3 regions of the Lysinibacillus sp. TE18511 genome follow, and region 2 is predicted to be linked to each of the others. Evidence: riboswitches for the same ligand, from Rfam matches in the RefSeq annotation. Region 2 holds a riboswitch; each other region holds the start of a gene.

Region 1 (7,945 bases), on a different contig from region 2:
CAATGAAAAGTTTCCTGTATTCGAGGAAACGACCGATACAATGAGTATTGATGATAAAATTGTTGTTGGAATGGAGTATTTTCTCATACCAAAATACAATGGAATCAATGCCATGCCTGATGCTGCCACTGCATTCATTAATACAAATGGAATATGTTGCATGATTATAGTAGTCGTTAATGTATCCGGGATTAATTTAAAACTTTCTGTAATAACACAAAAAATCGTCGTTACTAAAGCATTTGATAAGATAATTGCACTAAAGGTAAAAAGAATAACAATGGCTAGTTTTGAAGCAATTAATTTTTTTCTATTTATTGGATACATAAATGCCAAAGTGATCGTTTTATATTTGTATTCTCCAATAATAAGTTTAGCGATTAAAACAGATGCAAAAATGATAAATACTGCTCTTACCATTGAATCTATAAAGGTTAGTGCCGTCTGATAATTTTCAAGACCTGGATCTTCTTCTATTTTAGTGATAAATAAAAGCATAAACATGACACCTAATATCACAAAATTTGCGAAGATAGCTCGTTTTACATAGGAACCTAAATGATATTTTTTCATTTCCAGACGCATTAAATTAAGCATTAACGACACCTCCATTGATTAACTTCAAGAAATAATCCTCTAATGAGCTTGTTTTTTTGCTAATGCCCTCAATTTCAATATCATGCTCAATCAATGTTTTAGTTAGCACCTTTTGGGAAGCTGTTGATTCATAAATTCGAATAGAGTTGTCGTCCATTAGCTTGAAATTAGTAATATGTAATTCCTTTTCTATAATAAAGGCTGCTTTTTTTCCATCGTTAACAATCACTTCAATATAATCTGCCTGACTATGATTGACAGCGTCCATTGAGACTTCATTGATTAATCTTCCATTCTTAATAACGCCAATGGTATCAGCCATTTGTTCAATTTCACCCAAAATGTGACTAGAAATAATAATTGTAATTCCATACTCTTTGCAAAGCATCTTGAATAGCTCTCGAAGTTCTTTAATTCCAACAGGATCTAGTCCATTAATCGGCTCATCCAAAATAAGTAATTCCGGCTTAGTAATAATCGCACGCGCGATACCCAACCGCTGTTTCATCCCAAGAGAAAAGTCTTTTACACGTTTCTTCTCCGTGTTTGTCAGTTTCACTAGATCTAGGACATGAGCAATTTCTTTCTTGTCATAATAGCCCATATATTCGCAATGTAATTCTAAGGTTTCCTTTGCTGTTAAATTTTCATAGAAAATCGGATATTCAATAATCGTACCTAGCCTTTTCAGCACTTCATAGGATTGATCAGTTAGTTTTTCACCAAAGATTTCAATGTCTCCACTCGTTGGCTTCGTAAGATTTGTCAGCATTTTCATGACTGTGGTTTTTCCGGCCCCGTTAGGACCTAAAAAGCCATAAATTTCTCCCTTTTTCACATGCATATTGACGGAAGAAACCGCTTCTTTTCCCTCATACACCTTTGTAAGCTGATTTGTTTTCACAATATATGTCATGTAGATCTCTCCCTTAAATTTAGCTAACCTTATTATAAAAAATAAAACTCTCTAATTTATTACTTGATTCTTACAAATTTCTTAAGCACAAAAGAAAAGCTTGTAAAGCAATTAAAATGCAATACAAGCATGACTGTTCAGTACATTATTCGTTTTAAAGAAACCGTAAAAATGGTTTTCTCATATGGAATACTTGAGAGCTGTATAGAGCCATCCATTAATTCTACAAGACGTTTTGTAATGGTTAAGCCAAGACCACTACCTTGGAAGGATTTATTTCTGGAATCCTCAAGCGTATACATTCTCTCAAAAACATTATCAATATGATATTCGTCAATTCCTTTACCACGATCCCATACATCAATAAAGATGTTAGTATCATCATTTCTTACTGAAAGTCCGATTACGTTTCCAGCTGCCCCATAGGCTATAGCATTAGACAGTAAATTGTTCAGAACCCTATCTAATGCCTCCTCATTTCCGAGTGCATTCAAGGATATCTCTGGTATGGCAATATCAATTTCTAGCCCCATAGAGGTGACCATATCGTAAAATGATAAAATGTTTTTACGGCAAATTTCACTGACATTGATTTTAGTCATTGGATAATCTGTATCTCCCGCTTCCAATTTTGCCAAGTCAAAAAATGTATGGATTATTTTTAATACTTCCAATGTTTTCGAATGAACACCAGTAAGCAATCGTTGCCGCTCCTCTTCACAAATTGAGTTCTTAAGCTGCAGCATTTCAGTATAACCTAGTACAACTGTTAAAGGTGTTTTAAGATCATGCGAAATATTCGCCAACATCTTTTTCATAGAGCTTTCCATTTTTCGATGTGTTGCTAGTACTTTTTGATTGTGATCCAGCAAGGCATTCATCGCAATAAGTAGTTGCTGTATTTCTTGATTAGCTGTCGATACTAAAATCTTCTCGCTCGATTGTTCATCTACGATTGCTTGCAGTTTTTGATGCATGTATTGAATAGTAGCGTCTTGTTGTTTTTTTGCTCTCACCTGAAAAATTATAATACCTAGGAGCAATACAATTATAAATAGTAGAAATATAATCATCTGTTTATCCTTCAAATTTATAACCAATTCCCCAAAGCGTTTTAATATATTGAGGGTTGGATGGATCGTCTTCAATTTTTTCGCGTAATCTTCTTATATGTACATTAATAATATTTTCATCCCCATAGTAAGCATCATTCCAAATTAGTTGATAAATTTGCTGCTTTGTAAAAACGCGATTACGATTTGTCACGAATAATTTTAAGATGGCAAATTCCTTTGACGTGAGCTTTACTTGTTGTCCATTCTTCTCAGCTGAAAAATTAACAAGGTCGATTGATAAGTTGTCTATCTCTACTATATCTTTCTTCTCCTCTACTTGACTGGAGTATTTTGTAGCTCTTCGAATTGCGGCTTTGACACGTGCTGAAAATTCCAGCATAGAGAATGGCTTGGCGATATAATCATCTGCCCCTAATCCTAATCCCAACGCTTTATCAACATCACTATCCTTGGCTGACATAATGATAATTGGAAGTGATGCTTGCTCTCTTATAATCTTTAAAACTTCTAATCCATTAAGTTTCGGTATCATAATATCCAAGATCACTAAATCATAGGGATTGTTTAAACAATTTTGTAATGCCTCTTCCCCATTTACTACAGAGGTAACAAGGAACCCCTCCATTGTTAAATAGCTTTCTACCATTTCACGAATGGCTTCGTCATCTTCTACTAGTAAAATATGCTTCTGCACTTTCATGCACCTCTTCCTAACATAAAGCGTCTATCCTCTATCGCTGATCCCCAAGGAGTCACCAAGCCTCCACTCCAATCAACTTATATACATGGCATACGTTTTAACAAATGTCATTCCTAAAATTTGGTGATGATTCATTTCTATAACAGTCTACCATATTAAGGTTAGACACCAAAACCGAGGTCAATCGAGGAAAAAAAAACTGCCTTGCAAGTCATTTTCTATGACTCACAGGGCAGTTTTATTTTATTGTTCTACTCTTAAATCACATTCCTCTAGTGGAAGCACTTTTGTTTTATGCTTGATTTTATAGCCAAGCCATAACAGTAAGAACAGTGGAATACCAATATATGAAACAAATACTCCGTACCAATCAACTTTGTCACCCATAAAGGCTGTGTAATTTTGACCGATCACAACAATCATACAAACTGTAAAGGCAAATAGTGGACCGAATGGGAATAGCTTTGCTCTATATGGCAACAATTTCGGATCCAAGCCTTGTGCCTCGAACGCTCGACGGAAACGATAATGGCTATATGCAATTCCTAGCCAGGCAATGAAGCCAGACATCCCAGAGGCATTTAGAAGCCACATATAGACTACACCGTCACCAAAGAATGAAGCTAAAAATGCTAGAGAGCCTACAGATAATGTCGCCAATAATGCGTAAATTGGAATACCTCGACGGCTTAGTTTAGTGAAAATTTTTGGTGCATGACCATCTACTGCTAATTGCCACAGCATACGAGAAGAAGCATAGAGCCCTGAATTCCCTGCTGACAGCATAGCCGTTAAAATCACGGCATTCATCATTGACGCTGCAAAGGCAATTCCTAAACGGTCAAATACTAGTGTAAATGGTGATACAGCGATATCCTCAGACAACAAACGTTCATCTGTAAATGGAATCAGCATCCCAATTGCAGCAATCGCTAAAATATAGAATAAAAGAATTCGCCAGAAAACAGACTTAACAGCTTTCGGAATATTTTTACCAGGGTCATCCGTTTCCCCTGCCGTTATTCCTAGTAGCTCTGTCCCCTGGAACGAGAATCCCGCAGCTAAGAAAATACCAAATGTAGCAAGGAAACCACCGTGGAACGGTCCATCACTAATAAAGAAATTCGTAAAGCCTACAGGAGCTTGTCCACCTAAAATACCAAAAATCATTAAGAAACTGACGATAATAAAGATGATTACAGTGACAACCTTGATCATTGCAAACCAATATTCACTTTCACCATAGCTTTTTACCGATAGTAGATTGAACGTTAAAACGATAGCGATAAATAAAGCAGTCCAAAGTGCTGATGAGCTATCCGGGAACCAATATTTCATTATTAACGATACAGCAGAAATTTCTGCCGCAATTGTAATTGCCCAGTTGTACCAGTAGTTCCAGCCAAGTGCAAAACCTAAAGCCGGATCTACAAATTTTGTAGCATACGTACTAAATGAGCCCGATGATGGCATATAAGCCGCCATTTCGCCTAAGCTCGTCATTAAAAAGTACACCATAATACCAATTAATGCATAGGCGAGAAGTGCTCCGCCAGGGCCTGCTTGCGCAATGGCACCACCACTAGCTAAAAACAACCCTGTACCGATTGTACCGCCTAATGAAATCATAGTAATATGACGGCTTTTTAATTCTTTTTTCAGCTTCGGCGCTTTATTGCCGAGCTGATTCACTTTTATTTCACTCACGATCTAGCTTCCTTCCTTCTTTAAAGAGGCAAAAAAAATGCCATCACATGAACGCAGTGATGGCTAAGTTAATCCTCAGTTCTTTCAAAAACGATAGCTCAACACGTTGTTCCAAACGTGACAGTTCTGTTCCTTTCGGAGACAGCCCCAGCATGAGATTTTCAAGTCCCCTCACACTTCGGCGATATTTCCTTTCCACTAACATCTCTAATGCTTGTCATTTCCATTAGTATACTCTTAAATACCGCGACCTCTACCTCAATACAAACTTGAGGCATATAATTATTAAATTTATGATGTGTATTAGTTTAACATACGACCTTTGACATTTCAATAACTCGATTAATGTTCCGTTTTTTTTGAATTTTCCATCACTTTAAATAATTTAATACAATGGCATAGTAGTTCGATTATAATTGTTCTAACAGGAGGGATTTATTTGACTACTGATGAACATTCGACTACTTATCCTAGCAGGAAAATCAGCTGGAGAGGAACAACCTTATTACTAGTTATCGGCGTAATTTGTATTGCCTCGACATTACGAATGCCACTAACAGTTGTTGGGCCTATTATTTCCTTTATCCGTGAAGATCTCAGCATATCCAATGTACTCGCGGGCTTTCTAACAACAATCCCATTGCTAGCATTCGCAATCATATCACCATTTGCCCCTAATGTCGCACGTAAATTGGGGCTAGAATTAACATTATTTTTATCCACTATTCTTTTAGCATTAGGAATTATACTACGCTCCCTTGGCACAACTACTTTACTCGTGTTTGGTACTGTGCTAATTGGTATCGCTATTGCATTCGGTAACGTACTTATTCCAGGATTGCTTAAATTGAAGTTTCCCTATCACATAGGTTTACTTATGGCATTTTTCACAATGTCGATGAATTTGACAGCTGGGCTTGGTGCTGGCATTAGCTATCCTATCGCCAATTCATCACTTGGCTGGCAAGGTGCACTGGCCATCTCGCTTGTACTTGTGGTATTAACCATTTTAATTTGGATTCCACAGTTGAAATTTAATAAGCCTGAGTCTACTTTTAAGATTACAAAAGAACGTACACCTTTATGGAAATCACCTGTTACTTGGGCTGTAACAGGTGCTATGGGGTTACAGTCATTATTATTCTATACAACTGCTGCCTGGATTCCTGAAATATACATAGCACAAGGCTTAGCCGCAGATCGTGCCGGCTGGATGTTCTCCATCATGCAATTTTCACAAGTCCCGATGGCTTTAGCTATACCTATTATCGCTAGTAAAATGACGTCTCAACGCCCCCTTGTATTCATGTTTACGTCATTTTACATAGTTGGCTTTATTGGATTAGTAATGGAATGGACAAGCCTCGCAATACTGTGGATGGTGCTACTAGGCTTAGCAGGGGGTGCTTCATTCGCATTAGCAATGATGTTCTTTACACTACGTACCCGTACCGCTTTTGAAGCAGCTGATTTATCAGGCTTTGCACAATCCTTAGGATATTTATTCGCCGCAATCGGTCCAATCCTATTCGGATACTTGCATGATTTATTCGGTGGCTGGAACATCGTAGGCTGGCTCTTTGTTGTCGTAGTATTGATACTTTCCTTATGTTCTTTTAGGGCTTCTAAAAATGAATATGTGAGTTAAAAAAGGCGGCTCATGTGCCGCCTTTTTTCGATTAATAATGTGGTTTCTGATAAAAATAGTTCGGTGTATTGTACACATTAACATATGGCTTATGGAAAATATGAGTTGTTGCTGGAGATAACGGTGGGATCAACCACGTCCAATTCCCTGTAACTTCACGCCCTGCTGTAGTTTCCGCCTCTTCGAACAATTTAAACTGTTGAGATGCAGTATGATGATCTACAATGCTCACACCATCTTCTTTAAATGAATGTAATACCGCAATATTGAGCTCAACTAATGCACGATCACGCCATAGAGAAGCCTGTTTTGTTGTATCGAGGTTAAAAATTTCTGCTATAGCGGGCAGCATATTATAACGCTCATGATCAGCTAAATTACGTGCCCCGATTTCAGTGCCCATATACCATCCATTGAATGGAGCCGCCTGAAAATCGATACCTGCCATTTGGAAGCGCATGCTCGAAATCATTGGCACTGCATACCATTTTAATCCTAGATCCTCGACTTGAGGAGCTTCAGGATGACGAATCGGAACCTCAAGTACATATTCATCAGGGATTGTAAACATTTGCGGCTCTCTTCCATCCACCTGCACAACAAGTGGAAGCACATCAAATGCTGTTTTCTCACCTTTCCAGCCAAGTGATTCACAAATTTTTGTAAACTCAACGGAATGTCGATCACCAATGATTCCAGATTCCGTTTCATAGCCCGCATAACGGATTAGCTGGTGATTCCATATACGCACTCGCCCTGGTGCAAAAACGGTTATTGTTGGACGAATTTTCCCGTCATTTGTTGCATATTGTATATGCTCAAGCAAAGCAGTGAACACGGCCTCTTCCTTTAAAATATCACGGGCATCTATAACATGCAGTGATTGCCAAAACAAACGGCCAATACACTTATTACTATTACGCCATGCCACTCGTGCGCCAAAGGTTAATTCCTCCGTTGTCGGTATATATTCTCCTGCTGTTTTAATCTGCTGTAATTTATTTTCTAGCCATGTTTTAGACTCATTTTGTTCTACTTGATAAAGTTCTAAAAACCGCTGTATCTCATGTAAATTCATGTCGAACTCCTCCATCTACCCTCATATTAGAGGAATAGAACTATAATCACCACGAAAATATCTTCTGGAAAACATACATATTTCATATATGAAATACTTTGTTCAAATTTATAGACGGTCTTCATGTGATTTCATCAGATACCAAAAGTGTAGCTTATGCAAGTGAACTTTTTTTATTTTTTAGTGGATGAATGTCGCGAATCCTGTTAACAAATATTCATAC
Region 2 (7,945 bases):
AGAGTTAGCGACTGCTATTGCGGCTGGGCAAATGAAGAAGCAGCAAGCAATCGAAGTAGAGCTTCCTGCAAAGGTGACTAGTGTCCAGGCATCGAATCAACCACTTGCGATCCAACAGCTTAATGACTTTGCCGCTCAAATCGAACGACTCGATCAGCGCATTTATGATTTACAAGTGTCGCAGCAGGTTGCTTTACAAACGGCACCACAAATACGGATGATTCAGCAATCAAACCAAACGCTAGCAGAAAAAATAGAATTTTCAATTGTTACCCTCATTCCGCTTTGGAAAAATCAATTGGCGATGATGTTATCCATGAATATGGACCAACACTATGTCCAGCTAGAGGAGCGGTTATCTCGCACGAATGACCGTTTTGCAAGCCCTTCTTTCGAACAGCAAGTATCGAAATTCAAAGAAACACAGCATGAGCTTCAAACAGCTATCCAAGACGTCTTTGCCCTACATACAGCTACAGAACAGGAAAAACAGCATTTACAGGATGTAGCAGAATTAAAGGGCTATAACAGGGACTGATTCTTTTTTTCAACGAATAAGGGTGGCTCAGAAATCATCTGAACCACCCTCTTATTTTCATTCAAACCTATTGAATGAAAATTATGCCTCCGGCGGATGTCACGGATTTTAAAAGGAGTGAATAAAAGGATGTTAGCCTATAACCTTCGCATCCTGCGAAAATCCAGACGCATTGTTTATCTGTGCGAAAGCGAAGCGACAGCAACAATTACGCCAAGGCGAAATTGATTTTATACTTATTCAAAATAATCTTTATAGTAGCCACCAATATTACCAGTGTTATCAATAATAAAAACGAACTCTTCTGTTTCATTTTTTACATCATATTGTTTCCCTACTGTTAATACGTTCGATACTAAATATTTTGATGCATTTGTATGCTTACAAGTTACTGCGCGTAGTGTTGGTGCATCTTTCCATTTTAAATGTAACATAATATCTCTACCTTTCTTTACTAGCATGAAGCTAATGTCTATTGCTTATTTTATAATATTTTTGTACTTTTGTGGAGAAAAAAACCATAGAAGTCCGTTTTTTCAACCATTTATATTCTTAAATCTTAACTTCGAGGTGATATTATGAGCTTTGGTGGTGTACCGCAATGGTTTTTTATCATTGCCGTTGCATTTGCAATTTGCTTTGTTTTATATGCAGAGTGGAATTCTAGAAAATAAGTGAGCCCATTCGTCTGGACTCACTTTTTTTGAAATTATTTTAGTGTACGTTTTAAAAACTCTTTTGTACGTTCATGTTGAGGGTTTATTAATACCTGTGATGGTGGTCCCTCTTCTACAATAACACCTTTATCCATAAATACAACACGATCGGCTACTTCTTTAGCAAATTCCATTTCATGTGTAACAATTAACATCGTATTTCCACCATCCGCTAGCTGACGCATAACCTTCAACACTTCTCCAACCATCTCTGGATCTAATGCAGACGTAGGTTCATCGAATAGCATCACATCTGGGTTCATGGACAATGCGCGTGCAATCGCTACTCGCTGTTTTTGCCCGCCAGATAGCTGACGAGGCTTTGCATTGACATATTGATCCATGCCAACGATTTGCAAATATTTTAAAGCAATTTTCTCGGCCTCTTCTTTTGAACGCTTTAATACTTTCACTTGTCCAACCGTACAATTATTTAACACATTATGATTATTGAATAAGTTAAATTGCTGGAATACCATCCCTAAATGTGTACGATATTCTTGGATATTATGCTTTTCGTCCAAAATATTTTCACCTTTATAAATAATTTGACCACCACTAGGCATTTCTAGTAGATTAATGCAGCGCAGTAGTGTTGATTTACCTGATCCTGAAGAACCGATTAAACAGACAACCTCGCCCTTTTCTACTTGAAAATTTACGTCCTTTAACACTTGGTTACGCCCAAATGATTTACTTAAATGCTCTATTTTAATAACGGCCATTTGTTCGTCCCCCTATATTGCTTCTTTCTGTTCTTTTTGATAAGCATCTGGTCCATCAAGTCGTCTTTCAACATATAGTAAAATCCTTGATGCTGTAAATGTCATGATGAAGTACATGACACAAGCTACGAAGAATGATTCAAAATAGCGGAAGTTATTACCTGCAATCGATTTTGTTTGGAAGAATAATTCCGTAACACCGATAACATTTAATACTGCTGTATCTTTAATATTCATAATTAATTGATTACCTGTTGCAGGCAATACATTTCTCGCAACTTGTGGTAAGACTACATTTAGCATGATTTGAAAATGATTCATACCGATTGCTGAAGCAGCCTCATACTGTCCTTTATCAATCGATACAATACCACCACGTACAATTTCCGTCATATAAGCCCCTGTGTTTAGTGAAACGACTAAAATACCTGCTGTAATAAAGTGCATATCAATACCAAATGCCATATCTAATCCGTAAAATACAACCATAGCTTGTACAATCATTGGTGTACCACGGAAGAATTCAACATAGCATGTTAGTATAAAATTAATGATCTTTAAGCTATAGTATTTTACACCCTTTTTACGAACCTTAATAGTATGCATAATTCCGATGAAAAATCCGATAAGTGCACCAATAATTGTACTAGTAATCGAAATAAGTAATGTATAATACGCACCTCGTAAAAACATTTGCCAGTTGTTCTCAACAATTGAAATAATCCATTCAAGACTCATGATGTGCCTCCTTACAACGTCGTGTTGTTTGCTTGTTCTTTTTTGCCTTAGCTATTTCATTGCAACTTACTTTTTCTTATTATTTTATGATTCTATTAGCTAGGACATTATCATTATTTAAAGAGGTACTCATTGAATAATGATGAAAAGATATTGCACGGACTAAGCAAGTAGCCCGTGCAGTCTTATTATTGTGCTGCTGGTTGTTGATGAATTGCTTCTTCCATAATTTTTTGACGATCATCTTCAGAAATACCTTTTAGAATTTCATTGATTTTTTCTAGATTTGCATCACCTTTACGTAAACCTACTGCGATAGAAGTGTTTGAAATATCTGTATCAAAGCCTTCTTCAAACTTTACATATGTGAACTTATCGTTTGCTGCAGCAGCTGAAATTCCTTCTGGACGTTCTGCTACATAGCCATCAATTTTTTCAGCTTCTAAGGCTACACGCATAGCTGGGAAGCTATCCATTGCAGTTTGTTTTTGAACGTCTTTGATCTGATCTATCACATCGTAGTTAGATGTGTTTAATTGTGATGTGATTTTAGCTCCTGAAAAATCTTGGATTGATTTTGCTTTTTCATACTTGCTACCTTTTTTAATAACCATAACAAAATCAGAAGTATAGTAATTTTCAGTGAAATCAATTGTTTTCTTACGCTCATCAGTAGGTGACATCCCAGCAACAATGGCATCAATTTTATTTGATTGCAGTGCAGGTACTAAACCATCCCACTCCATTTTCACAATGACTAATTCTTTGCCTAAGCCTTCAGCGATTTTCTTCGCCATTTGCACATCGTAACCGCCTGCATATTCAGCATTGTCGGCGATTTTTACTGCACCATTTGCATCATCTTGCTGCGTCCAGTTAAATGGAGCATAACCTGCTTCCATCCCAACACGGAATTCACCTCCGCCATCTTTATCTGCACCAGCATCACCTGTTGCTTCATCCTTTTTGTCGCCAGCACCACATGCTGCCATCACAATTGCAGTCATTACCGTTAACATTAATAACAACCATTTTCTTTTCATGAAAAACTCCCCTTTTCTGTAAAAAAATAAGACAACTGTACGAAAAAAGACCTAAGAATTGAACTTAGGTCTTATTTTAATTAACAGTTGCCCAAATCCTCACTATAATTTCCATGTTTCCGAGATAGCACAACCTAGTAAATCTGGAAAATAATTCACTAGGACAGTCCTGCACTTATTCACTGCAGACCCAGCATAAAAGTACGAGCTCCTTTTATACTTCGGCGGTAGTTCCTTCTCCATTGCGTCTTCGCTTGCTTATACTCAACAATGAACTAATAAATACCGCGCCTCTACCTCACCGTAGAACAAATGTGAGGTTTGTTTATTTAATTGATATTAAGATACTACAATAAAAGTAAGATATTCGTCAAGATAATTTCATCATTTTTCTGATTGTTTACAATATTAGGTTTTTAACCTTTATTAATCCATTTCGCACTTTTGCAATGTTATAAATCAATTTATATTTTTATAGAATTCAGCAAATCAGGTGTGTTGGTTAACCATTTTTATCTACCTTAATTGATTTGAGGGCTCTGATTTCCGCTACGGGCTATTCGCTTTGTCGCTGCCGCTTCGCTTTCGCACAGAGCAAGGCTTCCTGCGGGCGAGCGTCGAGCCGATTCGGATACTTTATCCTTCGCTTTGGCTTTTCTTTCCGTCGCTTCGAATACTTTATCCATCGCTGTAGCTCTTCTTTCCGTCGCCTCGGGTTCCTATCCGTCACTTCGACTATTCTTTCCGTCGTTTCGATTGCTTTATCCATCGCTCCCTTAAATGTTCCATAAAAAGAAAAAACCCTGCAAAACAAAGTTCGCAGGGTTTAAATATGATTTTGGAATTAAGAATTTAATAATAAATCTTCTGGGTTTTCAAGTAATTCTTTTACAGTTTTAAGGAAACCTACAGAATCTTTACCATCGATAATACGGTGGTCATAAGAAAGTGCTAAGTACATCATTGGGCGAATTTCTACTTCACCATTCACTTCAACTGGACGTTTTTTGATAGTGTGCATACCTAGGATAGCAGCTTGTGTACCATTCATGATAGGTGTAGACATTAATGAACCGAATACCCCACCGTTTGTAATTGTGAATGAGCCACCTGAAAGATCTGCTAAACCTAATTTTTTGTCGCGTGCTTTTTTCGCTAGGTCTGCAATTGAATCTTCAATTTCAGCGAAGTTTTTGCGGTCAGCGTCACGTACAACTGGTACTACTAAACCTTCTTCTGTTGATACAGCTACACCGATATCAAAGAAGTTGTTTAAGTGAATTTCGTCACCAACGATTTGCGCGTTCACATATGGATATTTTTTAAGTGCAGCAACTACTGCCTTAGTGAAGAATGACATGAAACCAAGTTTAGAGCCAGTTGACTCGAAGAATTGGTCTTTTTTACGAGAACGTAATGCCATAACATTTGTCATATCTACTTCGTTAAATGTTGTTAACATCGCAGTAGATTGTTTTACTTCAAGTAAGCGTTTTGCAATAGTTTGGCGACGACGGCTCATTTTTTCAACTGTCACACGTGATTCATCTACAGCTACAACTGCTTTAGGTGCTGCTGGAGCTGCTTGTGGTGCTGCTACTGGAGCTGTACCATGAGCTGCAACGTCTTGTACACGTACACGGCCTTGTGGATCTACTGGAGATACAGCAGCAAGGTCAATACCTTTTTCACGAGCAAGTCTACGTGCTGCTGGAGATGCGATTACACGCTCACCAGAAGTTTCTTCAACAACTGGAGCTGCTGCAACAGGAGCCGGAGCTGCTTGTGGCGCTGCTGGAGCTGGTGTTGCTTCAACTGGAGCCGCTGCAACAGGAGCTGGAGCTGCGCCTTCGCCAGCTTCTACAACTGCGATTACTTGACCTACAAGTACAGTATCGCCTTCTTCAGCTAAAATTTGAGTTAATACACCCGCTTCTTCAGAAATGATTTCAGCGTTTACTTTATCTGTTTCAAGTTCAACGATGAATTCACCTTTTTCAACGCGATCGCCCACTTTTTTTACCCACTGTGCGATACTACCTTCTGTAATCGATTCTGCTAATTCAGGGACTTTAATTTCAGCCACTTTCATTTCCTCCTTTGATTAACGTGCATTGTGTGCACATAAAAGGGCTACTGCCTAAGCAAGTAGCCCGGCTTTTAAAATTATTATGTGATTGATTATTTAACTTTTACAGGCTCAGCAACTGCTTCTTCTACAAGTGCTGCTTGAGCTGCTTTATGAGAATCTGCATCACCCTCAGAAGTAGAGCTCATTGCAGGACGACCTACATAACGTAGCTTTTTACCTTCAGAAAGGTCAAATAATGTTTCTAATGCATAATTCCAAGTACCTTGGTTTTTAGGTTCTTCTTGTACCCAAACAACTTCTTTTACGTTAGGATACTTAGCAATAATACCAGCAACTTGCTCTTTTGGGAATGGGTAAAGTTGTTCTACACGTACAATGTGTAAGTGATCGAAGCCTTCACCATCTTTAATACGGTCCGCAATATCGATCATTACTTTACCTGTTCCTAATACAACGCGCTCAACAGCTTCTGGTTTTGAACCTAGACCTGGTTGCTCAATTACTTCTTGGAATGAGCCATTTGCTAATTGATCAGCGTTTGCAGCAGCTAATGGGTGACGAAGTAGGAATTTAGGTGATACCACTACAAGCGGACGAACACCTTCTGTTCCTAATAATGCTGCTTGGCGACGTAATAAGTGGTAGTAGTTGCCTGCATTTGAACAGTTTGCAACGAACCAGTTATTTTCAGCTGACATTTGTAAATAACGTTCCATACGGCTAGAAGAGTGTTCTGGACCTTGACCTTCATAACCATGCGGTAAAAGCATTACTAAACCAGATTTTTGACCCCATTTAGCACGTGCACCTGAAATAAAGTTATCAAACATCACTTGTGCCATGTTTGCAAAGTCACCGAATTGAGCTTCCCAAACTGATAATACATGGTCATTTTCTAAATTATAACCATATTCAAAGCCTACTACCCCTGCTTCTGTCAGTGGAGAGTTATGCACTGTAAATGAAGCATTTGCACCTGAAATATGGTGAAGTGGCGTGAATAAGTTACCATTGTTTTTGTCATGTAACACTAAGTGGCGTTGAGAGAACGTACCACGTTGTGCATCTTGACCTGTAAAACGTACTGGTGTGCCATCTTGAATAATTGTTGCATAAGCTAAAGTTTCTGCATGACCCCAGTCGATTTTTGCAGAAGCAAATGCATCACGGCGTTTTTCTAAAATTTTGCCAAGTTTTTTCTGTGGCTCGAAGTTTTCTTCAAACACTAAAAGCTCTTCGTTAATTTTTTCTAAACGTTCCGCACCAACTGCTGTTTCAATTTGTGGGAATTCTACTTTTAACTCTTCTGGCATTTCTAGATGTTTGTGCTCATCTTTAGCTGCCATTTCTTTTACGTGGTCATAAGCTGCTTGCATTTCTGCATAAATAGCTGTATCTAAAGCTGCTACATCAGCAGCAGAAACAACACCCTCAGCTACTAATTGTGCACCATATAAAGCACGAACTGGTTCATGTTTAGCAACTAATTTGTATGTTTCAGGGTTTGTAACAGTTGGATCATCCGTTTCATTGTGACCGTGACGGCGATAACCAATTAAGTCTACGACGATATCTTTACCGAATTTTTGACGGTAGCTAGCTGCGAAACGACCTACTAAAGCAACAGACTCAGGGCTATCTGCATTTACGTGCACAACTGGCACTTCATAACCTTTTGCAGGGTCAGAAGAGTAAACAGATGAGCGAGAGTCTTGTAGTTCAGTTGTAAATCCAATCATGTTGTTAGCAATGATGTGAATTGTACCACCAGTCGTGAACCCTTCAGTTTTTGCAAAGTTTAATACTTCTGTTACGATACCTTGACCTGGGAACGCAGCGTCACCATGTACAAGAATACCTAACCCTTTTGTGCGGTTATGAATCGCTTGCCCTGGCTTAGAAGTATCATCTTGTGCTCCACGAGCAGTACCTAAAACAACTGGGTTTCCTACTTCTAAGTGAGATGGGTTGTAAGCAAGTTTAACATTCATACCAGATTCACGGTTGTAAGAAGCACCCATGTGGTATTTTACATCACCTGTCCAGCCTTTAGTTATTTCAAGGCGACCATCTTTTGGTAAAAATAATTCATT
Region 3 (7,945 bases), on a different contig from region 2:
AAGGATTTCAATGTTAAACACTTCATCTCCTACAATCTCATCATTTGGCTATGAGATAATTCGCGATCATATTCTATCTACCATTCTTGGCAAACATGAAGATGACGTCCTTTATTGGGCAGGAAAAGAGCTTGCTCGAAAGTTCCCATGTAAAAGTCAAGATGAACTTATCGCATTTTTCGCAGATGCCTGCTGGGGTAATTTAGAGCTTATGAAAGAATCGAAGGATGGACGTATATTCCAACTGACAAATGATCCAACAATTTTACAAATCGGTTTACGTAGCTTTAGACTTGAAGCAGGATTTATAGCTGAACAAATCCAGCAAGCAAAAGGTTATTTAACAGAATGCTATGATGAAAAGCGTGAAAAGCAACAAAACGTTATGTTTACAGTGAAATGGGACGTCAAAGAACGAATCATGCACACCGTTCCTACCGAATAAAATGAAAAGGATTGTCGTCCCAAATTGATGGATGACAATCCTTTTCTATTTCTATATTTATAGTTGAGCATGTCTTTCTTTTAAAAGTACATCTATTAACGACATAAATGCTTCCAAAATATTAAGTGAGTGTTGAATCGTTTCCTCTAAATTAATAATTGACAATTCATTAACTAATTTTTGAGCAGCCGTATGTACTAATTCATGAGGTTGTTCTATACGACGAAACTCCAGTAAATTCTGATATTGCTCAAAATGTCCATAATACCATTTCCCAAACGCACATTGATGATGCGTTTTTAACGTTTCTTTATGTCCTGCCTTTTGAATAGCATTTCGCAAAAAACTAGCATGATCCATTAATCTTGCTGCCAATTGGCTAATTACCGTTTGCTCTGAGGGCTTTCGAATTGTCGGTGCAATAACATGTAACATTTCAAATACTTGATTCTGTATTATTTCCGAGAAGTCACTTGTATGTGATAATTCTGTCATTGTTACAGCTAAACGATCTACAGCTACTACATTCTCTTCTGATGCAGCTGTTATTTGATGAATTCCACTTGCTACTTCTTCAATATTTTTACTTGTTGCTGTCAAATTAGCAATATTACCTTTCATGATACTTAAAAAATCAGTGAAGTAATGTTCGACTTGTTCAATATTTTTTAATGTATTATGTAATTGCTTATCGATAACTGATCGAATCTTCGTCATTTCTTGCAATGAATCTTTCGAGCTATTAGCTAACTTTCCTACCTCCATCGCGACAACATTGAAGCCCTTCCCTTGCTCACCTGCACGTGCAGCTTCAATAGAGGCATTTAAGGCTAGTAGTTGTGTTTGATCGGCAATCCCTGTAACACTTTTACTAATATCATTCATTTTACTCATTTCATTGTTCAGATGTTTTGTTGAATGAGCTCCTTTAGCTAACAGCTCCTGAACCATTTCACCTTTTATAATGGATGATTCCATTTCCTCTACAAGTAATAACGAATGCTGTTTTATTTCTTGAATATTTGCATTAACATTTTGTTCAACCGCAAGTATCTCTTCTGAATTTGATGACATTTCTTCAGCCATTGCTGAAATATCTCTTACTTTTGTTGAGACACTTTGAACCTTTAAAGCCGTTTGACAATTAATTAACTCCATATGTGCAAGTACAAAGTCCAAAATCGCATTTCTCACATCGATGCTTTCTTGCTCAAGTTCCAATTCCTGAATTCGCTTTTTTAATAGTTGTATTTCGGAATCGTTGTGTATCTCAACGCTTTCAATTGGCTTTTGAAATAAACCTAATAATGCCATACAAACCTCCACCTTTTCCTTGGTAAAACATATAATTGCCTCATCACCATAACGTGTGGTTGATTTCCGTTCCGACTGGGCGCTTTCCTGGGGGCGTCCGATGAGCCGCTTCACTCGCGTTGCTCGCTGCAGGGTCTCATCTGTGACGCTAATCCCCAAGGAGTCGCCCAGTCTCCACTCCAATCAACCTATATCAATTTTGCCTTGGCGTAATTGCACCCGGATTTTGAATTGTGCCCAGGCCTGCAAATGTTTTTTTGTGCGAAAGCGTAGTGCTAACGTAGCGGCAGCAACAGATGTTTTTTGCGCGAAAGCGTAGCGACAGCAGCACCGATGCAGGTCAGTTTGCCGTTTTCGCAGGATGCGAAGATTTTAGGCTAACATCCTTAAATTCATTCCTTTGAAAATCCGTGACATCCGCCAGAGGCTTTATCTTCATTGAGTAGGGGTTTGGAACCTATTGACAGGGAACCACATCCGCATTTATCTCACTACCTTCAGAGGTGGGAGTCTTCTACTGAATAAAGATACAAGGCATACGTCTTAACAAATGTCATCCACAACTTTTGGTGATGATCCATATAATTACATTTTACTATACAATAATATCAATAGATAAAATATTAAATTAGTATAAAGAAAAAAATAGGATGTGCCTTTTATTGACACATCCCATTCATTATTATACGTAAAGTGCATGTTCTAAATTGAATTCATCGTGCAATGCATTTGCTGCACGAATCATTTCATCCTGAGGTACAACAACAGATACTTTTATTTCAGATGTACTTACCATTTTTACTGGGATACCTTCACGACGCAAACGATCAAACATACGGGCAGCAACGCCTGGATTAGATGCCATACCTGAGCCAACTATTGAGACTTTTGCTAAGCCGATTTCAAAATCAGCAAAACTAAATCCTAGTGATAATTTACTATCTTCTAAGACACGTAATGCTTCTGCAAACTCCTCTTTTAAAATGGTAAACGATACAGTCGGCTTTAAGCCATCTATTATTGCTTGCACAATGATATCGACGTTTATGCGATTTTTTGCAAGTATTGTGAACATATCTGCTAGCGAAGCATCAGAATAAGCATCATAACCAACCGTTAAACGAATAACATCTGACTCATAGGCAACACCACGAACTATTAAATTTTTCTCCATTCCAACTTCCTCCTTCAATAAAGTACCTACTGTATCTACTACGCTCGACCGAATAATAACTGGGATTTGAAATTTCTTCGCTAATTCTACAGCTCGCGGGTGTAAAATTTGTGATCCTAAGTTTGATAGCTCTAGCATCTCGTCATAGGAAATTTCTTTTAGCTTTTGTGCCCTAGCAACATGACTTGGATCAGCTGTATAGACTCCTTCCACATTCGTGTAAATATCTACGCGCTCCGCTTCCAATGCCGCCGCGATAGCTACAGCCGTCGTTTCCGCTCCGCCTTTACCGAGCGTCGTAATATTCTGTGAATAATTAATACCTTGTTCCCCCGCAACGATTACGATTTGCCCTTGTGCAAAATGCTCTGCTATTCGACTAACATCAATATCATCGATACGCGCATTGAAATACATATCATCAGTTTGAATACCTGCCTGCCAACCTGTTAATGACACTGCATGATATCCTTCTTCCTGCAAAGCAATCGCAACTAACGCACTTGATAGTTGTGAGCTTGTTGAAAGTAGTACATCTAGTTCACGCTTAGGCGCACTATCTGATAAATCACAAGCCATCTCTGCTAATTCTTTCGCCATACTCCTCATTCCCGCAGTTACAACGACAACATCATAGCCTCTTTCCTTTTCAGCTATCGCCCTTTTCGCAACATCTTGAATATGCTTTGTCGATGCTAATGCAGCACTACCGAATTTCATCACAATTCTCGCCATACAGATCATTCTCCTTCGTATTCAATCATTTCGCTGTCTCTAGAAAACTAAAAAAGGCAGCCCTCACATAACGTGAAAGCTGCCTATAACATGTACAATAATAGTTACTTGCGCATGTGAGATAGCTCTCCGAAACGTTTAGAATCGACAGTTTTACATTTATTAAATGCAAAACCAGCACAGCATCGGAAACAACGATGCTCCACTTCGGCAAGCTCCCCTTTCATACATTGTCACTGGACTTGTTCGCCCTCTAATGTACTACTCTTGAACCTCGCACCTCTATCATCACTTAAATAGTGAATGTATTTAATTTTGCCTTAGCGAAAAAATTTGTAGTTTATATAGTTGAAACATCTACAATAAGCTAAGGAGCCGTATATAACATTGCTATTTTAGATCAATGTTATATACAACCTTAGCATATGACTAATCCTTTGACAATGACTCTTGTTGAAAAGGAATTCCATCTGCATTCATTTCACCACCTTCAGAGATGGGAGTCTTCTGTAGCTGACGCTTTGCTTTCGCTACAAAGAACGATCTGCTGAATGAAAATAAGCGTGAATATTGCTAGCTAGATTAGCAGGCATACCGGCTTCTTGTAACGCTAACTCACTTGCCTCACGAATTTTTTTGACAGAGCCAAAATGCTTAAGTAATTGCTGTTTTCGCTTTGGACCAACACCCTCTATATGATCGAGAACAGATTGAATGGCATGCTTCTCGTGCTGCTGTCGTAAGAAGGTAATGGCGAAGCGGTGTACTTCGTCCTGAATTCGTTGCAGTAGATAGAATCCATCACTTGTGCGCTTTAACGCAATTACTTCAGGTGGGTCACCAAATAAAAGCTGTGACGTATTATGCTTTTCATCTTTTGCTAATCCGGCAATTGGAATGACTAGTCCGAGTTCATCTTCTAATACTTCTCGTGCGACTTCCATTTGCCCCTTCCCACCATCAATTAGTACTAAATCTGGCAAAGGTAAACCTTCTTTTAATACTCGTGTGTAACGACGCCTTATTACTTCCTGCATTGCCCCGTAATCATCATGTTTGGCAGCTGTGCGTGTTTTGTACTTTCGATACTCTTTCTTTGCTGGTTTTCCATCGATAAATACAACCATTGCAGATACTGCATCTGTTCCATGCATATGACTATTATCAAAAGCTTCAATTCTTAAAGGCGTTGAAATACTCATAGCTTCACCGAGTGCCTCACATGCGCCTATTGTTCGTTCTTCCTGACGTTCAATAAGTTGGAACTTTGCTGCTACAGCAATTTCAGCATTTTTAATCGCTAATTCTACAAGTTCTTTTTTTTGCCCGCGTTTTGGTGTTAGCACTCGAACATCAAGTAATTCCGTTAAAATATCCGCATCAATAGATTGTGGGATAAAAATCTCCTTCGGCTTAATGTGTTCTAACTTGTCGTAAAATCGGCCAACGAACGTTAAAAATTCCTCTTCTGCCTCTTGATAAATGGGGAAAATCGAGACATCTCGTTCAATGAGCTTTCCTTGACGAACAAAGAAAACTTGCACACACATCCAGCCCTTCTCGACTGCATAGCCAAATACATCGCGGTTTGTAGTATCACTTGAGACGATTTTTTGCTTTTGCATAACAGTGTCTATATGAGCAATTTGATCACGAAACTCTTTTGCACGCTCAAACTCTAAATTTTCTGCAGCTGCAAGCATCTTTTCCTCGAGCTCCTTTTTGACCTCCTCAACACCACCATTTAAAAATTTCGTCATATCCTCAATCATATCGTGGTAAATTTGGGCATCAATATCTTTTACGCAAGGTGCTAGGCATTGTCCCATGTGATAATACAAACAAACCTTGGAAGGTAGTTGCACACATTTTCGGAGCGGATATAAACGATCAAGCAGCTTTTTCGTTTCACTAGCTGCATAGGCATTTGGGTATGGGCCAAAGTATTTCGCCTTATCCTTTTTCACTTTTCGCGTCGTAATAAGACGTGGATGTTTTTCATTTGTAATTTTTAGATACGGATACGTTTTATCATCCGTCAGCATAATATTGTATTTCGGATCATGTAGTTTAATAAGATTAAGCTCTAAAATTAAAGCTTCTATATTGGAGGATGTCACAATGTACTCAAAATCTTCTATTTCGCTTACAAGTCTCTGTGTTTTCCCTTCATGCGTACCAGTAAAATACGAGCGTACTCGATTTTTCAGCACTTTGGCTTTCCCAACATAAATAATGATTCCTTGCCGATCCTTCATCAAATAGCAGCCAGGCTGATCTGGTAAAATTTCAAGCTTTCGTTTAATTAAATCATTCATCGCCTACCAGCCCTCCTTTTTGTTAAAACTAGCGTTCGCTTTTTCTCTTTATTATATAACGAAAAAAAGCCGAGCACATCTATAGATGGCTCGACTTTTCTTTTCTTTCAGGATCAATTATGCCTCGGCATAATTGCGTCCGGAATCGGCTTTGTGCTTAGGCCAGCACGATGCAGGTCAGTTAGCCGTTATCGCATGGATGCGATGGTTTTAGGCTAACATCCCCTAAGAACTCCTTTCCGATTCCGTGACATCCGCCGGAGGCTTTGGGCCAACGTGATGTTGGTCACTCAGTCGTCGCCACAGGACGTGGCGTTCTTAGACTGAGTTCCTCTATTTCAGCGGGTGTTTGGACACCCCTGAAAAGTAGCTTAAATTTGCATTCATCTCCCATCTGTAAAGGTGGGAGACTTGTGCTGAAAGAAGTTAAGCATGTTTTGCGATAAATGCTTCTAACGCTTCTTTTGGTTGGAAACCAACAGTTTTGTCTACTAATTCACCATCTTTAAATAATAGTAATGATGGGATAGACATAATTTGGTATTGCGCTGCAGTACCTTGGTTGTTATCTACATCTACTTTTACGATTTTAGCCGCACTACCTGCAGCATCCATTTCTTCAAGAACTGGCCCAATCATTTTACAAGGTCCGCACCAAGCAGCCCAGAAGTCTACTAGCACTAACCCTTCTTTAATATCATCTTGGAAAGTTGCATCTGTTGCATGTACAATTGCCATTTGAAATCCTCCTTAAACTTACTATGCTTGTAGTATAGCATGGATAAATTCGCTAGAGCGAACAATCTGCCTAGTATGCATAATTTATGAAAAATTAGGTCGAAAAAGGTATTAGGTTGATTTGCTAATTAGCTATTTTTATTGAAAACGACCTTTATACACATAAGTTAACGTAATAAAGAGATAAATAGCTAATGTAATGCCTGTTACGATAATAGATGTTGTAAAAATAATACCAATCAAAATTGCACTTAACGCAATAATAGCGATCCAAGTTGTATAAGGGAACCATTTCACTGCATAAGCACTTGTTTTTTCCGGCTGTTGTTTACGCGATTTCAAATGCGCAATCGCAATAATTAACCAAATAAATAACACGGTGTATCCAAGTGAACCCATTAGGTAATCAAAGGCTTTGCTTCCCACAAATAAAGAAATGATTACGCCCATATATAAAGCTAAAGTACACATCAGTATAGCATATACTGGAACTTTTCTTTTTGATAAACGTGCAAAGATTTTAGGAACACGCCCGTCCACAGCTTGTGTATACAAAATGCGTGATGAACCATAAAGTCCCGAGTTCATTGATGAAATAATGGCAAGTAAAACAACTGCGTTCATAATATGGTCAGCACCAGGAATCCCAATCATTTTAAACACCATCACAAACGGACTTTCTGGTACCCCATTTACTTCATTCCAGGGAATCAAGCTAACGATAATAAAGAAAGGCAGTATATAGAAAGTCACAATGCGTACTAATGTACTGCGAACAGCTTTTGGCACTACTTTTTCAGGATTTTTCGTTTCGGCTAATGTAATACCAATAATTTCAGTGCCACCGTAAGAATAAATAACTACAAGCATTGCAGCAATTAACCCCGTTGATCCATTCGGGAAGAAACCACCGTGCTCCGTTAAATTAGAAAAACCAACAGCCGTATGATTACCAAAAGTAACAAGTAATAAAATTAGTCCCGCTACGATGAACACCACAATAACGGTAATTTTAATTAACGCCAGCCAATATTCCGTTTCAGCAAAAACTTTCACTGATAACAAGTTAATGGCTGTAACTAACACCGAAACGGCTAATGCAAGTATCCAAATTGGGTAATCTGGCAACCAATATTGAATAAAAATGGCCGCAACTATAGATTCTGCGGCGATATTTAAAACCCACATTTTCCAATAAATCCAATCTAGGAAATAAGCTGG

The links. Region 2 has a riboswitch for lysine ahead of ACVWXS_RS11610 (transporter substrate-binding domain-containing protein). Riboswitches for the same ligand answer to the same signal wherever they lie in the genome.
Positions count from the first base shown of each region.
Region 1: linked by a shared signal. The riboswitch ahead of ACVWXS_RS14545 (amino acid permease) and the one ahead of ACVWXS_RS11610 (transporter substrate-binding domain-containing protein) in region 2 are both predicted to bind lysine.
Region 3: linked by a shared signal. The riboswitch ahead of ACVWXS_RS07040 (aspartate kinase) and the one ahead of ACVWXS_RS11610 (transporter substrate-binding domain-containing protein) in region 2 are both predicted to bind lysine.

Region 1 is NZ_JBSSFD010000019.1:5,353-13,297, reverse strand. It holds gene ACVWXS_RS14565 (ABC transporter permease) at 1-597, opposite strand, end outside; gene ACVWXS_RS14560 (ABC transporter ATP-binding protein) at 590-1,513, opposite strand; gene ACVWXS_RS14555 (sensor histidine kinase) at 1,651-2,586, opposite strand; gene ACVWXS_RS14550 (response regulator transcription factor) at 2,591-3,283, opposite strand; gene ACVWXS_RS14545 (amino acid permease) at 3,533-4,996, opposite strand; lysine riboswitch at 5,083-5,260, opposite strand; gene ACVWXS_RS14540 (CynX/NimT family MFS transporter) at 5,436-6,644, shown strand; gene ACVWXS_RS14535 (nitric oxide synthase oxygenase) at 6,676-7,722, opposite strand.
Region 2 is NZ_JBSSFD010000012.1:82,275-90,219, forward strand. It holds gene ACVWXS_RS11590 (toxic anion resistance protein) at 1-538, shown strand, start outside; gene ACVWXS_RS11595 (DUF6501 family protein) at 775-972, opposite strand; gene ACVWXS_RS11600 (amino acid ABC transporter ATP-binding protein) at 1,248-1,979, opposite strand; gene ACVWXS_RS11605 (amino acid ABC transporter permease) at 1,992-2,717, opposite strand; gene ACVWXS_RS11610 (transporter substrate-binding domain-containing protein) at 2,906-3,760, opposite strand; lysine riboswitch at 3,878-4,064, opposite strand; gene ACVWXS_RS11615 (hypothetical protein) at 4,282-4,446, opposite strand; gene odhB (2-oxoglutarate dehydrogenase complex dihydrolipoyllysine-residue succinyltransferase) at 4,605-5,846, opposite strand; gene ACVWXS_RS11625 (2-oxoglutarate dehydrogenase E1 component) at 5,942-7,945, opposite strand, start outside.
Region 3 is NZ_JBSSFD010000006.1:161,866-169,810, reverse strand. It holds gene ACVWXS_RS07050 (YslB family protein) at 11-445, shown strand; gene ACVWXS_RS07045 (methyl-accepting chemotaxis protein) at 503-1,942, opposite strand; gene ACVWXS_RS07040 (aspartate kinase) at 2,442-3,668, opposite strand; lysine riboswitch at 3,783-3,961, opposite strand; gene uvrC (excinuclease ABC subunit UvrC) at 4,199-5,986, opposite strand; gene trxA (thioredoxin) at 6,413-6,724, opposite strand; gene ACVWXS_RS07025 (amino acid permease) at 6,863-7,945, opposite strand, start outside.